DNA from 2 places in the Pseudomonas sp. Pdm06 genome. Region 2 is predicted to be linked to the other one. Evidence: predicted binding sites of a transcription regulator. Region 2 holds the regulator's gene; the other holds the start of a gene.
The links. Region 2 encodes FliA, which starts transcription of late flagellar genes. Its sites were predicted from a motif close to CTAAAGTTTNNNNNNNNNNNGCCGNTAA; they were not measured.
Positions count from the first base shown of each region.

Region 1: a site for FliA is predicted at 1,885-1,912, ahead of IB266_RS04415 (methyl-accepting chemotaxis protein). Genes of this name have one in related genera too.

Region 1 is NZ_JACVAH010000002.1:277,948-281,700, reverse strand. Features, by position in the region: gene IB266_RS04425 (VOC family protein) at 173-577, shown strand; gene IB266_RS04420 (MalY/PatB family protein) at 638-1,786, opposite strand; gene IB266_RS04415 (methyl-accepting chemotaxis protein) at 1,967-3,472, shown strand; gene IB266_RS04410 (alpha/beta fold hydrolase) at 3,680-3,753, shown strand, end outside.
Region 2 is NZ_JACVAH010000001.1:80,976-84,728, reverse strand. Features, by position in the region: gene IB266_RS00350 (protein phosphatase CheZ) at 1-514, opposite strand, end outside; gene IB266_RS00345 (chemotaxis response regulator CheY) at 533-904, opposite strand; gene fliA (RNA polymerase sigma factor FliA) at 1,071-1,814, opposite strand; gene fleN (flagellar synthesis regulator FleN) at 1,811-2,641, opposite strand; gene flhF (flagellar biosynthesis protein FlhF) at 2,757-3,753, opposite strand, start outside.

The DNA.
Region 1 (3,753 bases), on a different contig from region 2:
TGGGTTGCGATGGAGGGTGGACTTTGGGTTTTCGGGCAGAGTTCGGTCGGATTGTCCGGCCAGTCGATGAGCGTGACAGTGGTCGTTTCGTCGGTGAAGGGTGGGCTGTGGCGAACATTGGACGAGCCTGTATTCTCCAATGTCAGTACCGGTGTCGTTAAGGAGCAGGGCAATGTTCAGCCACATACAGATCGGCGCGCGCGACCTGCCGACAATGGTCGCTTTTTATGATGCCGTCCTCGGTTGCCTGGGGCTGGAACGCATCGAGGGCGAAAACGATTCGGGCCCGCCGGGAGAAGGCTGGCGTCAGCCCGGCAAGTATTGGCCGCAGGTTTTTGTCCAGTTGCCTTTCAATGGCCTGCCCGCGACCTGGGGCAATGGCATGCAAGTGAGCTTCGCCGCCGATTCCCCGCAAACCGTCCGCGCTGCCTGGGAGCAGGCGATGGCCATGGGCGGTACCGACGAAGGTCCACCGGGTCCGCGGCCGCAGTATTGCGAAGGCTATTTCGGTGCGTATTGCCGCGACCCGGAGGGGAACAAGCTGTGCTTTGTCTATGCGCCGGATATGCATGAATAAAGCTCAAACCCTTGTGGCAAGGAGCTTGCTCCCTCACCACAAGGGACATTGGCAGTTGAATCAGCCCCTGGCTTTCAGGCTGCGCTCCATCCGTGCGAGGCCTTCCTCCAGCAATGCCCGCGGGCAGCCGAAGTTCAGGCGCACGAACTGCCCGGCATCGTCAGCAAAATCCAGCCCGGCACTCAGCCCGACCTTGGCTTCTTTCAAGAAAAATCCTTGTGGGTCATCCAGCCCCAGCCCGGAGCAATCCAGCCAGGCCAGGTAAGTACCCTGGGGCACGGTCATGGTGATGCCCGGCAGACGGGTGCTCACCGCTTCGACCAGGTAATCGCGGTTGGCTTGCAGATAGGCTTTCAAGGCCTCCAGCCATGGGCCGGCTTCGCTGTAGGCCGCACGGGTCGCTTCCAGGCCGAAGGCATTGACGCTGTCGACCATGCCGGCCCGCGCGTTGTTGACCCGCTCGCGCAGCTTGGCGTTCTGGATAATGGCGAACGATGTTTTCAGCCCGGCGATGTTGTAGGCCTTGCTGGCGGACATCAAGGTGATGGTGCGCTCGGCAATCTCCGGGCTGAGGGAGGCGGTGGGAATGTGCACGCGGCCGTCGAAGCACAGTTCTGCATGGATTTCGTCGGAGATGATCCAAGCGTCCTGCGCCAGGCAAATGTCCGCCACGGCCTTGAGTTCTTCGCGGCCAAACACCTTGCCCAGCGGGTTGTGGGGATTGCTCAGCAACAGGGCGCCGCCGCCCTGCAACGCTTCGCGCAACGCGGCCAACGGCGTATGGAATTCACCCTTGACCGGGGTGAACGGCAATTCCACTTTGTTCAGCTGCCAGTGACCGGGGGCGTGGCGCAGCGGAGGGTAGTTGGGCACCTGCACCACGACATTCTGTTGGGGGGCCACCAGGGCATGCAGCGCCATGTTGAAACCCGGTTCGACGCCAGGCAGGAACACGATCTGCTGAGGCTCGACGCGCCAGGCGTACTTGCTCCACAGGTCAGCGACGATGGCCGCGCGCAGATTGTCCTGGGCGACGCTGTAGCCCAGCATCGGATGCTCGAGGCGCTTGTGCAGCGCGTCGATGACCACCGGCGGGGCGGGGAAGTCCATGTCGGCCACCCACATTGGCAGCACATCGGCCGGGTAGCGGCTCCATTTGGTACTGCCGGTGCCGTGGCGCTCCAATACGGTGTCGAAATCGAAAGTCATGGGGGTTCCATCAGTCAGTCATGAGATGGCGCACATCATAAAGCAAAGACCGCTGAGAAAAGCTTGATGGCGCAGTGCCACCAATTGATGATAATCAGTTAAAGTTCCCTCTCGAAACGCCGCTAAGCCGTTAGCGGCACTCGGTAACGGACCTCCAAGTCTTTGAAAAGGACGACCCCCATGACATCGCCCGTGCGCTTTAACGATCACCACCGTAAAGCCGACCGCATCATGCTGGGGCTACTCTGGCTCACGTTGCTGTATTCCCTGAGCCTGGCATTCCTGCACTCGACGTTCACCCAGGCGCTGCTGGTGGGGGCGACCACCTGCGTGGCGAGCACCGCGCTTTATCGCGTCCTGGCCGGCACCCGGGCCATGCGCTGCGTCATCGCGGTGGCGCTGATGGTCATGGCGGCCTTGCACATCAACCAGACCCAAGGCGTGATCGAATTCCACTTCGGGATCTTCGTGCTGCTGGCCGTGTTGACGTTCTACCGTGACTGGCTGCCGATTGTCGTTGCCGCCGCCACCATCGCGGTTCATCACCTTGGTTTTCACTGGCTTCAACACCAGGGTTATCCGGTATTCGTCATGGACACCCACGGTGGCTGGTCGATGATCTTCCTCCACGCGTTCTACGTGGTGGTGGAAAGCGTGATCCTGATTTACCTGGCGAACCAGAGCCTGGCCGACGCCACGGAAAACCAGGAGGTGCTCGACAAGGTACTGGCGGCAGCCGCGCAGTTGAGCCACGGCGCCGACAGGCAGCGCAGCGACGGCGTCAAGGTCTCTTCGAGCGAGCGTTTCGATCATTTCCTCCAGCAGGTCACCCAACTGGTGGACGGCGTGGTGCGCGACACCCGCAACCTCTCAGACCTGGGCCAGGACCTGTCCCAGGTTGGCCAGACCCTGGAAACCGGTGCCCGTCACCAACTCGACGAAGTGGCACAGATGAGTGGTGCGATCAGCCATCTGGTCGAGGCCATGGAAAACATCGCCGGCCATGTCGACCAGACCCTACAGCGCGCCGGCCAGGCCAACGAGCAGGTCAACCGCGGACGCAGCACGGTTGACCAGACCCGGGAAGAGATCGTCGAGCTGGCAGGGCGCATCAACCTGACCAACGAAACCGTACAGGTCCTGGCCGACCAGGCACAGCAGATCGGCCAGGTGCTGGATGTGATCAACGGCATTGCCGAGCAGACCAACCTGCTGGCCCTCAACGCCGCCATCGAGGCGGCCCGGGCTGGCGAGCAGGGCCGCGGGTTCGCGGTGGTGGCCGACGAGGTCCGCACCCTGTCACAAAAGACCTCGACATCCACCACCGAGATCCAGCAGATCATCACCAAGCTGCAGCAAGGCAGCCGCCAGGCCGCCGTCGCGATGCAAGACAGCCGCGATGGGGTGGAGCGCTGCGTGTCCGCCAGCCAACTGGCTTCGCAACTGTTGCACGCCGTCGTCGAAGACATCGCCGTGATCAATCATTTCAACGACCTGATCGCCAGCACCACCCAGGAACAATCCAAGGCGTCGATGGGCATCAACCAGCGCCTGCAAAGCGTGCAGGCCGTGGCTGAGCGCAACGCCGACAATATCGGCATCCTGACCCGCAGCAGTCAGTGCTTGCCGCCGTTGGCAGAACGGTTGGCGGTGTTGGGGCAGGCGTTTCATGGGAAGCCGCTTTAAGCGACTGGCTGCCCCCTCGACCGAACCCGCAGCAAGCGCGTAACACGAATGTATCTCTGTGTATCCAGGGACATGGCCGATACGAACCGTTGCATTCAAGCCCGTCGCTGACACATCCGCGATACCTGGCCAACGTCAAATGGGACCCATCGAGACAGCCCAAGCCGTCTCACCGGCTCACCCCACGTCGTTCGCAAGGAGCTTCACATGGACATAAACCCTACCTCCGCTTCCCGCCATCGCCGCCTGCTCGCGCCAACCCTTCTGGCGTTGGCAATGAT
Region 2 (3,753 bases):
GGGCCAGCAGAATGTCGTTGAGGTTGCTTGCCACGGCGCGGTTCTCGGTGCTGCTGCGCGTCAGGAAACCGTCGACCCGACGGGCCAGCTCCCGAAACTCTTCAGCACCGACTTCGCGACGCATGAACCGGCCCCAGTCGGTGCTCAAGGCCTGGGCCTCTTCGCTCAGGCCATTGACCAGCGGCGTTGCGCTTTCCACCAGGTCCATGGTGCGGTTGGCCGCGGCTTCGGTCAGCTTGACCACATACCCCAGGCGCTCGGTGGCGTCGGTGATCTGTGAGACTTCCTCGGCCTGCGGCATATGCGGGTCGATCTGGAAATTGACAATCGCACTGTGCAGTTCACGCGTGAGCTTGCCCACTTCCTGATACAGACCGCGGTCACGGGTCTGGTTGAGCTCATGGATCATTTGAACCGCATCGCCAAAGCGACCTTTCTCAAGGCTGTCGACCAGTTCGCGGGCATGTTTTTTCAGGGTCGATTCGAAATCGCCCATTGAAGATTCGTTGTCCATAGCTCCCCCGTGGCGCCGTTAACCGATGCGTTCGAAGATTTTTTCGATCTTCTCTTTCAACGCCTGGGCCGTGAAGGGTTTGACCACATAGCCGTTCACACCGGCCTGGGCCGCTTCGATGATCTGCTCGCGCTTGGCTTCGGCAGTGACCATCAACACCGGGAGATGCTTGAGTTTTTCGTCGGCACGCACCTGGCGCAGCAGGTCGATACCGGTCATGCCTGGCATGTTCCAGTCGGTGACCAGAAAATCGAAGTTGCCACTGTGCAACATCGGGAGCGCAGTGGTCCCGTCATCTGCTTCGGCCGTGTTGGTGAACCCAAGGTCACGCAACAGGTTTTTAATGATCCGCCGCATCGTTGAGAAGTCATCAACGATGAGGATTTTCATGTTCTTGTCCAATTCGACCTCCAAGCAGTCTTAAACGCGCCCAGCACCTGGACGCGCCATTTCAATCAATCCGGCACAACACTCGACAACGGTCTGGAGCACAACGGATGGAGACTGGCACAGCACCTGCCAGGCCAGCCTCGTCGCAGTGTCCCCACACTGCCTGTCAACGCGCTCGCCACTCCCCCAAACGCCCCCGCAAACGGGCCGCGCACTGGCTGTGTAACTGGCTGACCCGCGATTCGCTGACCCCCAGGACCTCACCGATTTCCTTGAGGTTCAGCTCTTCGTCGTAGTACAGCGCCAAGACCAGCCGCTCACGCTCCGGCAAATTGGCAATCGCATCCGCCAGCGCACTCTGGAAACGTTCATCTTCCAGGTCACGCGACGGCTCCATGTGAGCACTCGCGTTATCCTCGTGCAGCCCTTCGTGTTCGCCGTCCTGCAACAGGTCGTCGAAACTGAACAGGCGGCTGCCCAAGGTATCGTTCAAAATCCCGTAATAATCGTCGAGACTCAACTGGAGTTCGGCCGCAACTTCGTGATCTTTAGCGTCACGCCCGGTTTTAGCTTCAATTGCCCGAATCGCGTCACTGACCATGCGGGTATTGCGGTGCACCGAACGCGGCGCCCAATCGCCCTTGCGGACCTCATCGAGCATCGCCCCGCGAATGCGGATACCGGCATAGGTCTCGAAACTGGCACCTTTGCTGGCGTCGTATTTGTTCGACACTTCAAGCAGGCCGATCATGCCGGCCTGGATCAAGTCCTCGACCTGGACACTGGCCGGCAACCGCGCCAGCAAGTGGTAGGCAATACGCTTGACCAGTGGCGCATAACGCTCGATCAATTCGTACTGGGCGTCCCGTGCCGATTTTTTGTAGAGATGGTTGTAACCGCTGGCTGTCATAGCACGGGCCCTGCTGTTTGTTGCACAAGACGCTCGACGAAAAATTCCAGATGCCCGCGGGGGTTGGCCGGCAGTGGCCAGGTATCGACCTTCTGGGCGATCGCCTTGAACGCCAGCGCGCATTTGGAACGTGGAAAAGCTTCATAAACGGCGCGTTGCTTCTGGACGGCCTTGCGTACGCTTTCGTCGTACGGCACGGCGCCGACGTATTGTAGGGCGACGTCCAGGAAGCGATCGGTGACCTTGGTCAACTTGGCGAACAGGTTGCGCCCTTCCTGCGGGCTCTGGGCCATATTGGCCAGGACGCGGAAGCGGTTCATGCCATAGTCGCGGTTCAGCAGTTTGATCAGGGCGTAGGCGTCGGTGATGGACGTCGGTTCGTCGCAGACCACCAGCAGCACTTCCTGGGCGGCGCGGACGAAACTGACGACCGAGTCGCCGATGCCGGCCGCGGTGTCGATCACCAGCACATCGAGGTTGTCGCCGATGTCGCTGAAGGCCTGGATCAGGCCCGCGTGCTGGGCCGGGGTCAGGTGAACCATGCTCTGGGTGCCGGAGGCAGCCGGCACGATGCGAATCCCGCCAGGTCCCTGCAACAGCACGTCGCGCAGTTCGCAACGGCCCTCGATCACGTCCGCCAGGGTGCGTTTGGGGGTAAGTCCCAGCAGCACGTCGACGTTCGCCAGGCCCAGGTCGGCGTCCAGCAGCATGACCCGTCGGCCAAGCTCTGCCAGAGCCAGGGACAAGTTCACTGACACGTTAGTCTTCCCGACGCCACCTTTGCCGCCGGTCACCGCGATCACCTGTACGGGATGCATGCTGCCCATGTTCGTTCTTTACCTTGTCTTCTTAGACGGAGGCCACATTACTGGCTGCGCGTTCGCATAAGGAACAATGCATGGCAGACCATCGATGTAGGTACAAAAAATATTCATGATTACCTCAGCCGACCTGCTTGGTCGGGCTGTGGTAGATGTCAGCGAACATGTCAGCCATGGCTTCTTCGCTGGGTTCTTCCTGCATTTGCACACTCACGGCACGGCTGACCAGTTGATGACGGCGCGGCAGATGCAAATCATCCGGGATCCGCGGCCCATCGGTCAGGTAGGCCACCGGCAGTTCATGACCGATCGCCAGGCTCAACACCTCGCCCAGGCTTGCCGTTTCGTCCAGCTTAGTCAGGATGCAGCCAGCCAGTCCGCAGCGTTTGTAGCTGTGGTATGCGGCGGTTAGAACCTGTTTCTGGCTGGTGGTTGCCAACACGAGATAATTTTTTGACTTGATACCGCGTCCGGCCAGGCTTTCGAGCTGCATGCGCAGGGCCGGATCGCTGGCTTGCAGGCCGGCGGTATCGATCAGCACGACGCGCTTGCGCAGCAGCGGCTCCAGCGCCTGGGCCAGGGATTGGCCCGGATCCACATGGGTCACCGACACATTGAGGATCCGGCCCAAGGTCTTGAGTTGTTCCTGGGCACCGATGCGGAAACTGTCCATGCTCACCAGGGCGATGCTCTGGGCGCCGTATTTGAGTACGTAGCGGGCGGCGAGCTTGGCCAGGGTGGTGGTCTTGCCCATGCCGGCAGGACCGACCATGGCAATCACCCCGCCCTCCTCTAGCGGCTCGACTTCCGGCGTGGCGATCATCCGCGCCAGGTGCGCCAGCAACATGCGCCAGGCCTGGCGAGGCTCTTCGATACCATTGATCAGCGCCAGCAGGTCCCGGGATAACGGGCCGGACAAGCCGATGCGTTGCAGGCGACGCCACAGGTTGGCCTGGGCCGGACGGCTGCCTTGCAGTTGGTTCCAGGCCAGGGAGCCGAGTTGGACTTCCATCAGCTCGCGCAGGCTGTTGAGCTCGAAGCGCATCGAGTCCAGGGCGCGCGGGTCGAGACCGCGGGCAGGCGCGGCGGGTGCCGGCTCCGGACGACGCGGTTCGGCC